2 regions of the Arthrobacter sp. NPDC057013 genome follow, and region 2 is predicted to be linked to the other one. Evidence: riboswitches for the same ligand, from Rfam matches in the RefSeq annotation. Region 2 holds a riboswitch; the other holds the start of a gene.

Region 1 (7,173 bases), on a different contig from region 2:
CGATGGTGTCCGAATTGGACTGCAAGGGCTCCCGCTGCCGCTTCCGGTACAGGTTGATGTAGGTGTTCGTCAGGATCCGGTACAGCCAGGCCTTCAGGTTGGTGCCCGGCTTGTACTGATGGAACGCCGAGAACGCCTTTGTGTACGCCTCCTGCACGAGGTCCTCGGCATCGGCAGGGTTCCGCGCCATGCGCATGGCCGCCGAATACAGCTGGTCCACGTACTGCATGGCGTCACGCTCAAACCGGGCCCGGCGCGCTTCCGCGCTCTCGGAGCCGACGTCGATAGCCTCTGCAGCTTCGGCGGCGGGTGACGTGCCATTCTCCGGGATGCCGTTGGCGGCGTCCTCCTGTGTGGCCTGTAGGGCCGGATCCACGGTGCTCATTGCCTTCAAGTCTACGTTGATCAGCGGCGTCCGCCCCTGACGGCGTGCCGTGCCGTACCCGGTGCCCGGGAAAGCACTCCCGGCCTCAAGCTCGTCGGCTTCCGGCACCACAAACGGCCCCATCCTGGCGGTCCTTCGCACCCCCACAGCTTCCTTCACCAAAGTCAATGCTCCATCTCCACTCCGCCTGATAAGACCTGCCCGATGAGACCCGCGTTCGAGCGGCGGTCCGCGCTCCTGCCGGTTTCCGGCCATGCCCCAGCCGCCGCTGAACACCGGAAACTGTTCAGAACGCCGCCTGCAGACTGCTTCCGGCCTAAGGTGCACAACGACGCGCGGTGGGCAAATATTCCGCAAAAGTGCAAGACTAGAACCGACTCCGCCGCGGCCACCGCGGCTCGGCCATCCAGGAGGAAATTCATGTCCTTTGTCCGCTTTTTTGCCCGGCCGATGCTGGCCTCAAGTTTCATCCTCGCCGGAACGGACAAGCTCAGGAATGCGGACGACACCGCGCAGCAACTGTCGCCCCTCCTGCGCCGTGCCTCTGAAGCCCTGCCGTTCCAGACGGACGAGAAGGTGCTGGCCCGGATCATCGGCGGCACGCAGGTGGGCGCCGGCGTCCTCTTCGCGCTCGGCAAATCCGCCCGGCTGGCGGCTTCGGTGCTGGCCGTCATCTCGGCGCTGAACGCCTTCGTTGAATGGCGCAGCGCCGACATCAGCACCAAGGAGGGCCGCCAAGCCCGCCGCACCCAGCTGCTCAAGAACATCACCCTCACCGGCGGAGTGCTGCTCGCGTCCGTGGACACGGCCGGCAAGCCCAGCCTTGCCTGGCGCGCGGAGCACGTCGCTGCCGACGCGCGGAAAACCGCCAGCCACCTCGCCGCCGACGCACGCAAGACCACCGGCAAGAAGCTGCACAGCGCCAACAAAGTGGTCCGCAAGGCCGACAAGGCAGTCCGCAAGGCTGTTGACCACGCAGTGGGGGCATAAACAGGAATGACAGCATCACCCATGGGCGCGTCCGCTGACACCTCCGGCGCTGCTCCGCACTGGCCCGCGCCGTTTGCGGAGCAGCCGGTTGACGCCACGGTCCGCGTGCCGGGCTCCAAGTCGCTGACCAACAGGTACCTGGTGCTCGCCGCACTGGCCGACGGACCGTCCAGGCTCCGGGCGCCGCTGCATTCCCGCGACTCGGCGCTGATGATCGCCGCCCTGCGGCAGCTTGGCGCGGACATCCGGGAAGTGCCGGGCGATGGCGCCTTCGGCCCGGACCTGGAGGTGACGCCGATTCCGGCCGGCGCCGGCGGTGCCGACGTCGCCATCGACTGCGGCCTGGCCGGGACTGTTATGAGGTTTGTTCCGCCGCTGGCCGCGCTCCGCAGCGGTGCCACGTTATTCGACGGCGATCCCCACGCCAGGGAGCGCCCGATGGGGACCATCATCGAGGCACTTGCGGGCCTCGGCGTACCCATCAGCGGCAAGGACGGCGGAACGCCCGCTTCGCTTCCGTTCCGCGTTGAAGGCACCGGGCAGGTGCGCGGCGGGCACCTCGTCATTGACGCCAGCGCCTCCTCCCAGTTCGTCTCCGCGCTGCTGCTGGTGGGGGCACGGTTTACGGACGGCCTGCATCTGGAGCACTCCGGCAGCACCGTGCCGAGCCTGGACCACATCAACATGACCATCGCCACCCTGCGAGGCGCTGGTGTGGTGGTGGATGACTCCACGCCCAACCACTGGATTGTGAACCCCGGCCCGATCCGCGCCTTCGACCAGCGGATCGAGCAGGACCTGTCCAACGCCGGCCCGTTCCTGGCGGCCGCGCTGGCCACCGGGGGCACGGTACGGATTCCGGACTGGCCGGAGCGCACCACTCAGGTGGGTGACATGTGGCGCAGCATCCTCAGCGACATGGGCGCGGCCGTCACCCTGCAGGACGGCACCCTGACCGTGACCGGCGGCAGCGAAATCAAGGGCGCGGACTTCGACGAAACCAGCGAACTGGCGCCTACCGTCGCCGCACTCTGTGCGCTGGCGTCCGGGCCCTCGCGGCTGAGCGGCATTGCCCACCTCCGGGGCCATGAGACGGACCGGCTCGCCGCGCTCGTCACGGAAATCAACCGCCTCGGCGGCGATGCCGAGGAAACCGCCGACGGACTCGTCATCCGGCCCGCGGAACTGCACGCCGGTGTGGTGCACAGCTACGCGGACCACCGGATGGCCACCGCAGGGGCCATCCTCGGCCTGGCGGTCCGGGGCGTGGAAGTGCAGGACATCGCCACCACATCCAAAACCATGCCGGACTTCCCCAAGCTGTGGGCGGACATGCTCGGCCAGCGGACCGGCGCTGTGACAAACACAGCAATGACCAACACCGCGGGGACCACCGGTGGCACGCAGCACTGATTCCTGGGACGAATCCGACGTCCGGATCCGGCCGAACAAAAAAGGCTCCCGGCCCCGGACGAAGGACCGCCCCAGCCATGAGGACGCAGTCACCGGGCGGATCATCACCGTCGACCGGGGGCGTTACACGGCAGTCGTCGGCGAGGACTCCGGGCACGAGCGGACGGTCATCGCCGCCCGCGCGCGGGAACTGCGCCGCTCCCCCGTCGTCGCCGGCGATTTCGTGTCCCTCGTGGGCGACGTGTCCGGCGCGCCGGACACCCTCGCCCGGCTCGTGAAAATCCAGGACCGCAAGACCCTGCTGCGCCGCAGCGCCGACGACACCGATCCGGTGGAACGCGCCGTTGTGGCCAACGCGGACCAGTTGGTGGTGGTGGTCGCCGCCGCCAACCCCGAACCCCGCACCGGCTTCATCGACCGGGCACTGGTGGCGGCCTACGACGCCGGCATCGAACCGCTGCTGCTTGTCACCAAGGCGGATGTCAAGGACCCCACCGAGCTGCTGGGCAACTACCGGCACCTCGACTTCCCCGTCATCATCAGCCGCACCGCCGATTCCGACGCGTCCGGCATCGATGCCCGGTCCGACGACGGCCTCTCCGCCCGGCTCGACGTGGCCGCCGTGTCCGAACTCCGCGCCCACCTGGACGGCAAAGTGACAGTGATGCTGGGCCATTCCGGCGTCGGAAAATCCACCATGGTCAACGCGCTGACCGGCGCCGAACGCGCCACCGGCGGCGTCAACGCCGTGACGGGCCGCGGACGGCACACGTCGTCGTCGGCCCTCGCCCTCAAGCTCGCTGACGCCCCCGCCGGGAGCTGGATCATCGACACGCCGGGCATCCGTTCCTTCGGGCTGGCCCACGTGGACCCGGACCGGATCCTGCATTCCTTCCCCGACCTTGAGCCGGGCACCGAGGCCTGCGAACGCGGCTGCAAGCACGACGCCGCCGCCGTCAACTGCGGCGTGGATGCCTGGGTCGCGGCTGGCAACGCCGGCCCCACGGGAGCGGCCAGGCTCGCGTCCCTGCGCCGCCTGCTGGGCACCGACCCGCGCACGGAGGGCCAGGAGACCAAGGAACTCGGCAGCGTCGGCTAGCCTTCCGTGGCGCAGCCCGGCGGCTGCCTCCCCGCCCCGCCGGGCCTTTGAGGGTAGTTTGGAACCATGACCCAACCCGCTTCAACGTACAACGATGACCTGCGTCTGGCCCATGTGCTGGCCGATTCCGTGGACGACCAGACCATGAGCCGGTTCAAGGCGCTGGACCTCAAGATCGAGACGAAGCCTGATCTGACGCCGGTCACCGATGCGGACAAGGCCGCCGAGGAGTCCATCCGCGGCCAGCTGTCCCGTTCCCGCCCCCGTGACGCCGTGCTCGGTGAGGAGTTCGGAAGTTCCGGCCACGGTTCCCGCCGCTGGATCATCGACCCCATCGACGGCACCAAGAACTTCGTCCGCGGGGTGCCGGTGTGGGCCACATTGATCGCCCTCGTCGACGAGGGCGAACCCGTCGTGGGCGTGGTCAGCGCCCCGGCGCTCGGCAAGCGCTGGTGGGCCGCCAAGGGCGCCGGCGCCTACTCGGGCCGTTCCCTGGCCGCCGCCACCCGGCTCAAGGTATCCAATGTGTCCAGCCTCGCCGACGCCTCGCTGTCCTATTCCAGCCTCGGCGGCTGGAAGGACCGCGGCAACCTCGGCGAGTTCCTGCAGCTCACCGAGGATGTGTGGCGCACCCGCGCCTTCGGCGACTTCTGGTCCTACTGCATGGTGGCCGAAGGCGCGGTGGACATCGCCTGCGAACCGGAACTGAACCTCTACGACATGGCGGCGCTGGTGCCGATCGTGACCGAGGCAGGGGGCCGTTTCACCTCCCTCGAAGGCACGGATGGCCCGTTCGGCGGCAACGCCCTCGCCACCAACTCGATCCTGCACTCGGAAGTCCTGAAGCGGCTGAACCCGCAGCTGGACGATTTGCTCTAGCCCTACCCCGGAGCCGGCCCGGCGCCATTGTGCTGAATATTACGACGGCGGTCGCCCCCTTTTGGTGGCGGCCGCCGTCGTTTATTCGGCCGAAGGCCCGATATCCGGGTTGCGTAATAATCCACTTAACATTCCGGAGCGGCTTTTTCATCGGCCGGCCAGATGTCTTAGTCTCGTAACAGGTCACGAGTGCCAGCGCTAAACCCCGGTTAGCTGGCCGGCAACCCTCCATTCGCGGTGGGGTGCCCCGGGTGACGACCAGGCCGATCCGGAACGGACCCGGCAAGCGCGGATCCCCGTCACGTGGGGTCCTTTCCCAGTGAGGTCCCATGACGACTGCGATCATTTCATCCACCGAGTCTTCTGCCGCGGACGCGGCCCTGCTGGACGGCCGATTCGCCGCCGCCGGCCGTCCCCTGGCCGCCGTCACCGGCGCGGAAATCCAGGCTCCGCTGATCCAGGGCGGCCACGTCCGCTACGCCAACCTCGACTACGGCGCCTCCGCGCCCGCCCTGTCCGTGGTCTCTGCCTACCTCAACGAGATCCTGCCCTACTACGCGAGCGTGCACCGGGGCGCCGGCTACGCCTCGCAGATCAGCACCTCCGTGTACGAGAACGCGCGCGACATCGTGCGGGAGTTCGTGGGCGGCCGCGCCGATGACGCCGTCATCTTCACCCGGAACACCACCGACTCCCTCAACCTCCTGGCCGGCTGCCTGCCGGTGGAGGACCACCACCACACCGGTGAAGTGCTGTATCTGGACATCGAGCACCACGCCAACCTGCTGCCGTGGCAGGGCGTGCCGCACCGCAGCGTGGTGGCCTCGGAAACGCTGGAAGCCACCATCAGCAGCCTGCGTGCGGAGCTGGAGCACGGCGATGTCAGCCTCCTGGCCGTGACCGGCGCGTCCAACGTCACCGGCGAAATCCTTCCGATCCGGCGCCTCGCTGCACTGGCCCACGAATACGGCGCACGGATCGTGGTGGACGCCGCTCAGCTCGCGCCGCACCGCCGCGTCAACATCGCCGCGGACGACGTCGACTACCTCGCCTTCTCCGGCCACAAGCTCTACGCCCCCTTCGGCGCCGGCGTGCTCATCGGCCGTCCCGACTGGCTCGACGCCGGCACGCCCCATCTCGCGGGCGGCGGCGCGGTCAGCGAGGCAAGGCTCGACGGCGTCAGCTGGGCCACCGGCCCCGCCCGCCACGAGGGCGGCTCACCCAACGTGCTCGGCGCAGCCACCCTGGCCCGGGCAACCCAGGTCATCGCTGCCCTGGATCCGCAGAGCTGGCACGCCCATGAGGCTGCCATCCGGTCCTTCCTCGTCGAGGGGCTGCGCAGGATCGGCGGCGTCACCGTCCACCAGATCTTCGAGGACAGTGACCCGGACGATGCCATTGGCGTGGTCAACTTCTCCGTGGAGGGCTACGACGCCGGGCTCGTGGCCGCTTACCTGTCGGCCGAACACGGCGTGGGCCTGCGCGACGGCCGCTTCTGCGCGCACCCGCTGCTGAAGCGCCTCGGCCTGCCGTCCGGTTCCCTGCGCGCCAGCTTCGGTGTGGGATCACGGCTCGAGGACGCCCAGCGGCTGCTCGCCGGCATCGAGGAGCTCCGCCGCTCCGGCCTCGGCTGGGACTACGTGGTGGATGCCGGACGCTGGGTTCCGGCGAACGACACCCGCACCTACCCCGAGTGGGCACCCAACACGCCAGGCACTGCCGGCGCCGCGCCCTGCATCCAAGACTGACGGGCATCCAAGACTAAGCGCCACCCGGGCTCCCCTGCCAGCGGCCTCCGTACGGTAAATTCGAAAGGTAATTTTCGACGTCGGGCTAAGGAGACTGTGCGTGGCACGGGGCGGTCCCAAACTTCATCACGTGCGCCGGCGGGAGCTTGGGCAGAGCTTCCAGGACGGCGGCGAACACTATCACCGCGTCCGTCCCGGCTACCCTGACGATTCCGCGGACTGGCTCATCCCGGCCGGGGCCAGCACGGCCGCCGACATCGGCGCCGGAACCGGTAAATTCACGGCCCTTCTGGTGGAACGCGGGCTCAGCGTCAGCGCGGTGGACCCTTCCGTGGACATGCTGGAACAGCTCAGCCGTGTCTTTCCAAGCGGCGCCTACCCCGGTGTCCAAATTCTGGAAGGGACCGCGGAGGCGACCGGACTGCCCGGGGCCGCGTTCGACGTCGTCTGCGTTGCCCAGGCCTGGCACTGGTGCGACCCGCTGCTGGCCAGCACCGAGATTGCGCGGATCCTCAAGCCCCGCGGTGTGCTGGGCCTCATCTGGAACCAACTGGACACCTCCGTGCCGTGGGTGCACCGGCTGTCCCGCATCATGCACGCCGGCGACGTCCACAAACCCGATTTCCGCCCCAAAATCGGCCCGGAATTCACGTCACTGG
Region 2 (7,173 bases):
ATGGAGCCCATGGCATCAACTTATGACGTAGTCATTGTGGGCGGCGGGATCGCCGGGCTGTCCCTTGCCTCCGCGTTGGCCGGCAAATGCACCGCTGCCCTCGTGGAGGCGGAGCAGCAGTTGGCCTACCACACGTCCTCCCGCTCAGCCCGGCAGCTGATACCCAGCTACGGCCCGCCGGTGGTGCAGGAACTTACCGTCCGCACCCTGGAGCTGATCGCGGCGGACGACGCCGGACAGCCCCGGCCCGTCCTGTCACCGCGCAACTTTCTGCTCATCGGGGACGACGAAACGGTGCGGGCCGAGGCCAGCGGCGAGATGCGCCTGATCAGCCATGACCAAGCGCTTGGGCTGTGCCCGGCTTTGAAGCCCGACTCCTTCTCCGCCGCCGGCCTGGACACCGGGTCCTTCGGGTGCGACGCCCCGGTGCTGCTGGAAAGGCACCGGGCGCGTGCCGAAGCTGCAGGCGTGGACATCATCACCGGCGCCCGCGTCCACTCGGCCCAGCGGCTGGGATCGGGCTGGGAAATCGGCGCCGGGCAGGAAGGCTTCTCGGCCGGCGTTCTGGTCAACGCCGCCGGCGCCTGGGCCGACGAGCTGGCGGTGCTGAGCGGCGTCGAGAAGATCGGCCTGCAGCCGTACCGCCGCACGGCGGCGATTGTCGGCGTCGACCATCCGCTGCCGGACGGCAGCCCCATGGTGGCCGCCGCCGACGACTCCTTCTACTTCCGCCGGGAAGGCGGCGATGTGCTGATCTCGCCGTCGGAGCATGTCGCCAGCCCGGCGGAGGACGCACGTCCGCGTCCCGGGGACGTGGAGCGGCTCATCTCCCGGCTGAACATGCTGACGACGCTGGGCATCGGACCCGTCCGGACGGCCTGGACCGGACTGCGCACCGAGGCGGCCGACGGCGTCCCGGTAGTAGGGTTCGACGCCGAGGCCCGCGGCTTCTACTGGCTTGCCGGCCAGGGCGGCTACGGGTTCCAGACGTCGTCCGGCATCGCTGAATTGGCTGCGGCCCAGATCCTGGCGGGGCCCGAGGGCGGTTCCGGGCAAGGCGCCGGCACCGGTCCGGTATCCCGGACAGCGGATGCGCTGGCTGCGACGCGCTGGTCCATCCGGCGCTGAAGAATGGATCCATGAGCACTCTGATCACCAACATCGCCGAACTGATGACCCAGGACGCGGAGCACCGTGTCCTCAAGGACGCGGCAGTGGTGATCGAGGGCGAACGGATCTCGTGGATCGGCCAGGCATCGGATGCCCCGGCGGCCGACGACGCCGTGGACGCGGACGGCCGGGCCGTGCTCCCCGGCTGGGTGGACTCCCACACTCACCTGATCTTCGCCGGGGACCGGACCGCCGAATTCGAGGCGCGTATGGCAGGGGAGGAGTACAGCGCCGGCGGCATCGCCGTCACCACCGAAGCCACCAGGAACACCGGCGACTACGACCTCACGCGGCTCGCGCAGGGCCGCGTGGCCGAGGCCGTGTCCCAGGGCACGACCTACCTGGAAACGAAAACCGGCTACGGCCTGGACGTCGAGCAGGAGGCCAGGAGCGCACGCATCGCCTCGACCGTCGCGGACGAGGTCACTTACCTCGGCGCGCACCTGGTGCCGGCCGGCATTGATGCGGATGAGTACACCAAGCTCGCCTGCGGCCCGATGCTGGAGGCTGTGCTTCCGTACGCCCGCTGGGCCGACGTGTTCTGCGAAAAGGGAGCCTTTTCCGAGGAACAGTCCCGTGCCGTGCTGCAGGCCTGCCGCGATGCCGGGCTGGGGCTGCGGGTCCACGGCAACCAGCTGGGGCACGGCGCCGGTGTCAGCCTCGCGGTGGAGTTCGGCGCAGCGAGCGTGGACCACGTCAACTACCTTTCCGGCCAGGACGTTGCCAGCCTCGCCGCCGGCTGGTCCGGCTGGGACGCCGCAGCAGGGACGGGCACGCGGGGGACCGTGGCCACCTGCCTCCCGGCGTGCGACCTCTCCACCCGCCAGCCGCTGGCGCCCGGCCGGCAGCTGCTGGACGCCGGCGTTCCCGTGGCGCTCGCGTCCAACTGCAACCCCGGCACGTCCTATACGAGTTCCATGGCGTACTGCGTCACCACCGCAGTCCTGCAAATGGGCCTGAGCGTCCACGAGGCCGTCCGGGCGGCAACGTACGGCGGCGCCCTGGCGCTGCAGCGCGAGTCCGGGAACGACGTCGACGGCGAACGGGCGGTGGGCTCCATCGCCGTCGGACACCGGGCAGACCTGCACGTCCTCAACGCCCCGTCCGCCACCCACCTGGCCTACCGGCCCGGCATGCCGCTCACGCACGCGGTTTGGCGCGCGGGGGTGCGCGCACGGTAGTGTCAGGCGGGCCATCCCCCTGCCTTACAATGCACGCAGTGACGCAAAATGATCATTAGGGGTCTGATACAATCAAAAAGCGTCATTTTTCGTGACGTTTTAGGATCGTGAAAGGCCCTGCATGACCCGCACCGACCGACTGACGGCCATCCTTGATCTCCTGGCCGAGGCCGGCCAGGTGGAAGTCGAGGAGATCGTCACCCGGCTCGGCGTATCGCCGGCAACCGCGCGGCGTGACCTGGACAGCCTGGCGAAGCGGCGTCTGCTGACGCGGACCCGCGGCGGTGCCACCACCGGTGCCCTGGCCTACGACCTTCCCGGCAGGTACAACCGGGACGACCATGCCGTGGCCAAACAGGAAATCGCACTCGCCGCCTCGGCACTCATCGCCCCGGGCATGGTGATCGGGCTGTGCGGCGGCACCACCAGTACCGCCCTGGCGCAGATCCTTGCCACCCGCGAGGACCTCAACTCGCCGTCGAACCAGCCCACCCTCACGGTGGTCACCAACGCCATCAACATCGCCTCGCAGCTTGCCGTCCGCCCCAACATCAAGGTGATGGTGACAGGCGGCATCCTCAACACCAGGTCCTACGAGCTCGTGGGCCCGTACACGGACATCATCATGCAGAAGGTGGTGCTGGACATCGCCTTCATCGGGGTCAACGGCATCGACGCCGAAGTGGGGCCCACCAACACCGGCGAGGCCGAGGCGACTGTTAACGCCCTGCTGGCCAGCCGCGCCAGCGTCTCCTACGTGATCGCGGATTCCTCCAAGGTTGGCCGCCGTGCGTTCGCCACGATGGACGGCTACAACTTCACCCGGCTCATCACCGACTCGGGCATTTCGGCGGCGGACAAGGCCGCATTCGAAGCGCGTGGCACCGAAGTGATCGTGGCCGGCGCCTGACGCCCGGCGGGAACGAAGACAGCGTCCCCTAGAAGATTACCGGCGGGGCGTCCAGCACGGTTTCATCCACCCTGCGGTCCACCCACTGGGTGAAGGGGGCGTCGAGCTCGTACTTGCCCAGGCTGTTTTGAACGAGCATACGGACTTCAGCGTTCTCCGGGTTGTTCAGCGACTCGAAGTACTCCACTGACCAGTGGAACCAGCGCATGCAGAACAGACGCATCGTCAGGCCGTGGGTCACCAGCAGGGCGTTGGGGGAGTAGTCCGGCTTGGACCAGTGCCGGTACAGGGTTTCCATGAACGAGGAGATCCGGTCGTACACGTCGGAGCCCGACTCGCCCTCCCGGAAACGGTAGAAGAAGTGGCCGTAGGCGTTGCGGAGTTCCTTCTGGTCCTCGATGTCGCCCGAAATCTGGAAGTTGGCCCAGTCCTGCTCGCGCAGCCGCGGCTCCTCAATCACCCGCTCCGTCAACGAGCCGAGGTTCAGTGCTTCCAGCGTCTGGTAAGCACGCAGGTACGGCGACACGTAGACGCTCACCTGCCGGCCGTCCAGCTCGCGGCGGATGCGCTCCCCGGCGGCCTTCGCCTGCTCCAGGCCCAGCTCCGTCAGCGGAATCCGGTAGTCGGGCACCCTGTTGTAGATGGAAGTGTCCGCGTTGGCCGCGGACTGGCCGTGCCGGATCATGATGATTTTCCCGGGAGCGCTCATAGTTCCCCAGCATAGGGTCAGCCTGCCGCCGGACAGGAACCGGCGGGCTGACAGGAAAGTACCAGCAGCTGCAGGCAAGATAGGAACATGTTGGTTCCCTCCCGCCGCCGGCTGCGGTTCGAAGTATGGATTGTCCTGGGCCTGTCGCTGGGGCAGTCCGCCGTCTACTCCGTGGTGCAGCTGCTGGAGAAGATGACCCGGGCACCCCTGGCTCAGGGGACGTCCACGCTGAACAGGTCACAAAGCACCCGCGAGTATTTCGACCTGACCTACCAGCTGCTGGACATCATTTTCGCCCTGGTGCCGGTCCTGCTGGTCATCTACTTCCTGACCGACCAGCGCCAGGCGAGGCCCGGGACCGGGCACGACTCCGGCTCGGCGTTCCGGAAGCTGGGATTCAACTTCGCCCGGCCGGGCAGGGACCTGCTGCAGGGGCTCGGGCTGGCCGCCCTGATCGGCATCCCGTCGCTGGGCCTTTACGCGGCGGGGCGCGCCCTGGGCATCACGACGGCGATCATCCCCAGCGGCCTGGATGCCTACTGGTGGACCGTACCAGTCCTGATTCTTTCCGCGGTGCGCCACGGGATCGTTGAGGAAGTCATTGTGGTGGGCTACCTGCTGGACCGGTTCGGCAAATTCGGCTGGTCCATGCCCCTGGCGATCTTTGTGTCCTCGATGCTTCGCGGCAGCTACCACCTGTACCAGGGGTTCGGACCGTTCATTGGAAACGCCATCATGGGCGTGGTTTTCGCGTGGGTCTACACCAGGACCCGCCGGGTGATGCCGCTCGTGATCGCGCATGCGCTGCTGGACATTGTCGCGTTCGTCGGGTTCAGCCTGTTCGGCAAAGCCGTCGGCCTGGGCTAGCAACCAGCCCTTAAAAGTGATTCGGCCGCCATCGGCGGGTGGCGTCGTTGGCACCCGCTGATGGCGGCCGAAGTGAAGGGCAGAAAGCGCGTCAGATGGTGACGGCGCCGGCTGCGGTTTCGAACGTGACGGAGAGGATTCCCGGCGTGCCGTGCGGGGCCACCCAGTTCACGGCGACATCCTCCAGCGGCCGTTCAACCGGCTCGCCGAGCCACTCGGTCACGCGCTCGGCGGAGCCCGCGATCGTGAGGCTGGACATCTTCACATTGCTGTCATAGGCGTTGGACGGGTGCAGGCCCGGATCGCCTTCCCACTTCAGCATGTACGGAACCTGCGGGTCCGCGATCAGGCCCAGGATGCCGATCTGCTTCCAGACCAGCTCCCGGCCGTCGGGGAACTTGCGGTTGCCGTTGACGGCGGAGCGGCCGAGGCGCTCCTCGAAGGGGGCCAGGTCGTCAACTTCGACGCACCAGCCCATCCAGCCGCCGCCCGCCGCGGACCGGGCCCGGACGGCCTGGCCGAATGGTGCCTTGTCCGACGCCGGGTGGTCCAGGACCTCAACAACCTCGAGGTACTTGTGGCCGGCCAGCGGAATAATCATGTTCCGGGTTCCAAACCGGGGGTGCACTCCGCCTTTGACGGCTTCGACGCCGAGGGCAGAGGAGATACGTTCGGTGGTGGCCGCGAGGCCATCGTGTTCACAGGCGTAAGAGACGTGATCCATGCGCATGCCCTCATCTTGGCACTTTGTGACGGGGCTCTCAGCTTAGGGTTGCCTAACCACGCGAAAAGTCCATACTTTGACGAACTTCGTCACAAAGCTGTGCGCGTAATACTGCCATTCCTACACTGATCGCAGGTCATGAGCGCCAGCGAAGAAAGCCCCGGCTCGCTGGCCGGCAACCCTCCACCGCGGCGGGGTGCCCCGGGTGAAGACCTGGCTGCGCGGCGTCCGCCGTGCGGCAAGCGCGGGCCTGTGCCGGGACCAGCACATGCCCCTTGAGCAAAGGAGCCTGCATGTCCAACGCATGGTCATTCGAAACACGCCAGATCCACGCCGGCCAGGTGCCGGACAACGCCACCGGTGCCCGGTCGCTGCCGATCTACCAGACGACGTCGTTCGTCTTCCCCAGCGCCGAAAGCGCGGCGGACCGCTTCGCGCTCGCCGAAATCGCGCCCATCTACACCCGGATCGGCAACCCGACCCAGGACGCCGTCGAGCAGCGGATCGCCAGCCTGGAGGGCGGGCTCGCCGCGCTGCTCCTGAGCTCCGGCCAGGCTGCGGAAACGTACGCCATCCTCAACATTGCCGAGGCCGGCGACCACGTGGTGGCCAGTCCCAGCCTCTACGGCGGCACCTACAACCTGCTGGCACACACCCTCAAGAAGTTCGGCGTGTCCGTGACCTTCGTGGCCGACCCGGACAACCTGGAGCACTGGCGCGACGCCGTGCAGCCGAACACCAAGCTCTTCTTTGCCGAGGTGGTCTCCAACCCCCGCCAGGACGTCCTGGACATCGAAGGTGTTTCCCGGACCGCGCACGAGGCCGGGGTGCCGCTCATCGTGGACAACACCCTGTCCACGCCCTACCTCATCAGGCCGCTTGAGTGGGGCGCGGACATCGTGGTGCACTCGGCCACCAAATACCTGGGCGGGCACGGGGCCGCCATCGCCGGTGTCATTGTGGATTCAGGCAACTTCGATTTCGGCAAGGATCCGGGGCGGTTCCCCGGGTTCAACACGCCGGACCCCACCTACAACGGCCTGGTCTACGCCCGCGACCTCGGCGCAGACGGTGCACTGGGGGCCAACCTGTCCTACATTCTCAAGGCTCGGGTCCAGCTGCTGCGCGACCTGGGCTCCGCCGTATCCCCGTTCAATGCCTTCCTCATCGCGCAGGGCCTGGAAACGCTGAGCCTGCGGGTGGAACGCCATGTGGCCAATGCGGTGGCCGTCGCCAGCTGGCTGGAAGCCAGGGACGATGTGGAGTCCGTGGCCTACGCCGGACTGCCGTCCAGCCCCTGGTATGAGCGGGGTCTGAAGTACGGGCCGAAGGGCACCGGCGCGGTGGTGTCGTTCACCGTGGCAGGCGGGGCCGAGGCAGGCAAGCGCTTCGTGGATGCCCTGGAACTGCACTCCCACGTGGCGAACATCGGCGACGTCCGCTCCCTCGTCATCCACCCGGCGTCGACCACGCACAGCCAGCTGACTCCGGAACAGCAGAGCGTGGCCGGGGTGGCCCCCGGCCTGGTCCGGCTGTCCGTGGGCCTGGAACACATCGACGACATCCTGGCCGACCTCGACGCCGGTTTCCGGGCGGCGAAAGGCGCCTGAGT

What was found. Region 2 has a riboswitch for S-adenosylmethionine ahead of ACFTSA_RS04430 (bifunctional o-acetylhomoserine/o-acetylserine sulfhydrylase). Riboswitches for the same ligand answer to the same signal wherever they lie in the genome.
Region 1: it holds a riboswitch for S-adenosylmethionine, as region 2 does, so the genes downstream of both, ACFTSA_RS10350 (aminotransferase class V-fold PLP-dependent enzyme) here and ACFTSA_RS04430 (bifunctional o-acetylhomoserine/o-acetylserine sulfhydrylase) in region 2, are expected to answer to the same signal.

Annotation. Positions count from the first base shown of each region.
Region 1 is NZ_JBHUSE010000006.1:51,906-59,078, reverse strand. Features, by position in the region: gene ACFTSA_RS10375 (sigma-70 family RNA polymerase sigma factor) at 1-385, opposite strand, end outside; gene ACFTSA_RS10370 (DoxX family protein) at 806-1,375, shown strand; gene aroA (3-phosphoshikimate 1-carboxyvinyltransferase) at 1,382-2,788, shown strand; gene ACFTSA_RS10360 (ribosome small subunit-dependent GTPase A) at 2,772-3,887, shown strand; gene hisN (histidinol-phosphatase) at 3,954-4,766, shown strand; SAM riboswitch class IV at 4,948-5,061, shown strand; gene ACFTSA_RS10350 (aminotransferase class V-fold PLP-dependent enzyme) at 5,096-6,514, shown strand; gene ACFTSA_RS10345 (class I SAM-dependent methyltransferase) at 6,615-7,173, shown strand, end outside.
Region 2 is NZ_JBHUSE010000002.1:83,241-90,413, reverse strand. Features, by position in the region: gene ACFTSA_RS04460 (NAD(P)/FAD-dependent oxidoreductase) at 10-1,128, shown strand; gene ACFTSA_RS04455 (amidohydrolase family protein) at 1,140-2,351, shown strand; gene ACFTSA_RS04450 (DeoR/GlpR family DNA-binding transcription regulator) at 2,473-3,261, shown strand; gene ACFTSA_RS04445 (histidine phosphatase family protein) at 3,290-3,970, opposite strand; gene ACFTSA_RS04440 (CPBP family intramembrane glutamic endopeptidase) at 4,058-4,837, shown strand; gene ACFTSA_RS04435 (VOC family protein) at 4,929-5,567, opposite strand; SAM riboswitch class IV at 5,696-5,812, shown strand; gene ACFTSA_RS04430 (bifunctional o-acetylhomoserine/o-acetylserine sulfhydrylase) at 5,855-7,171, shown strand.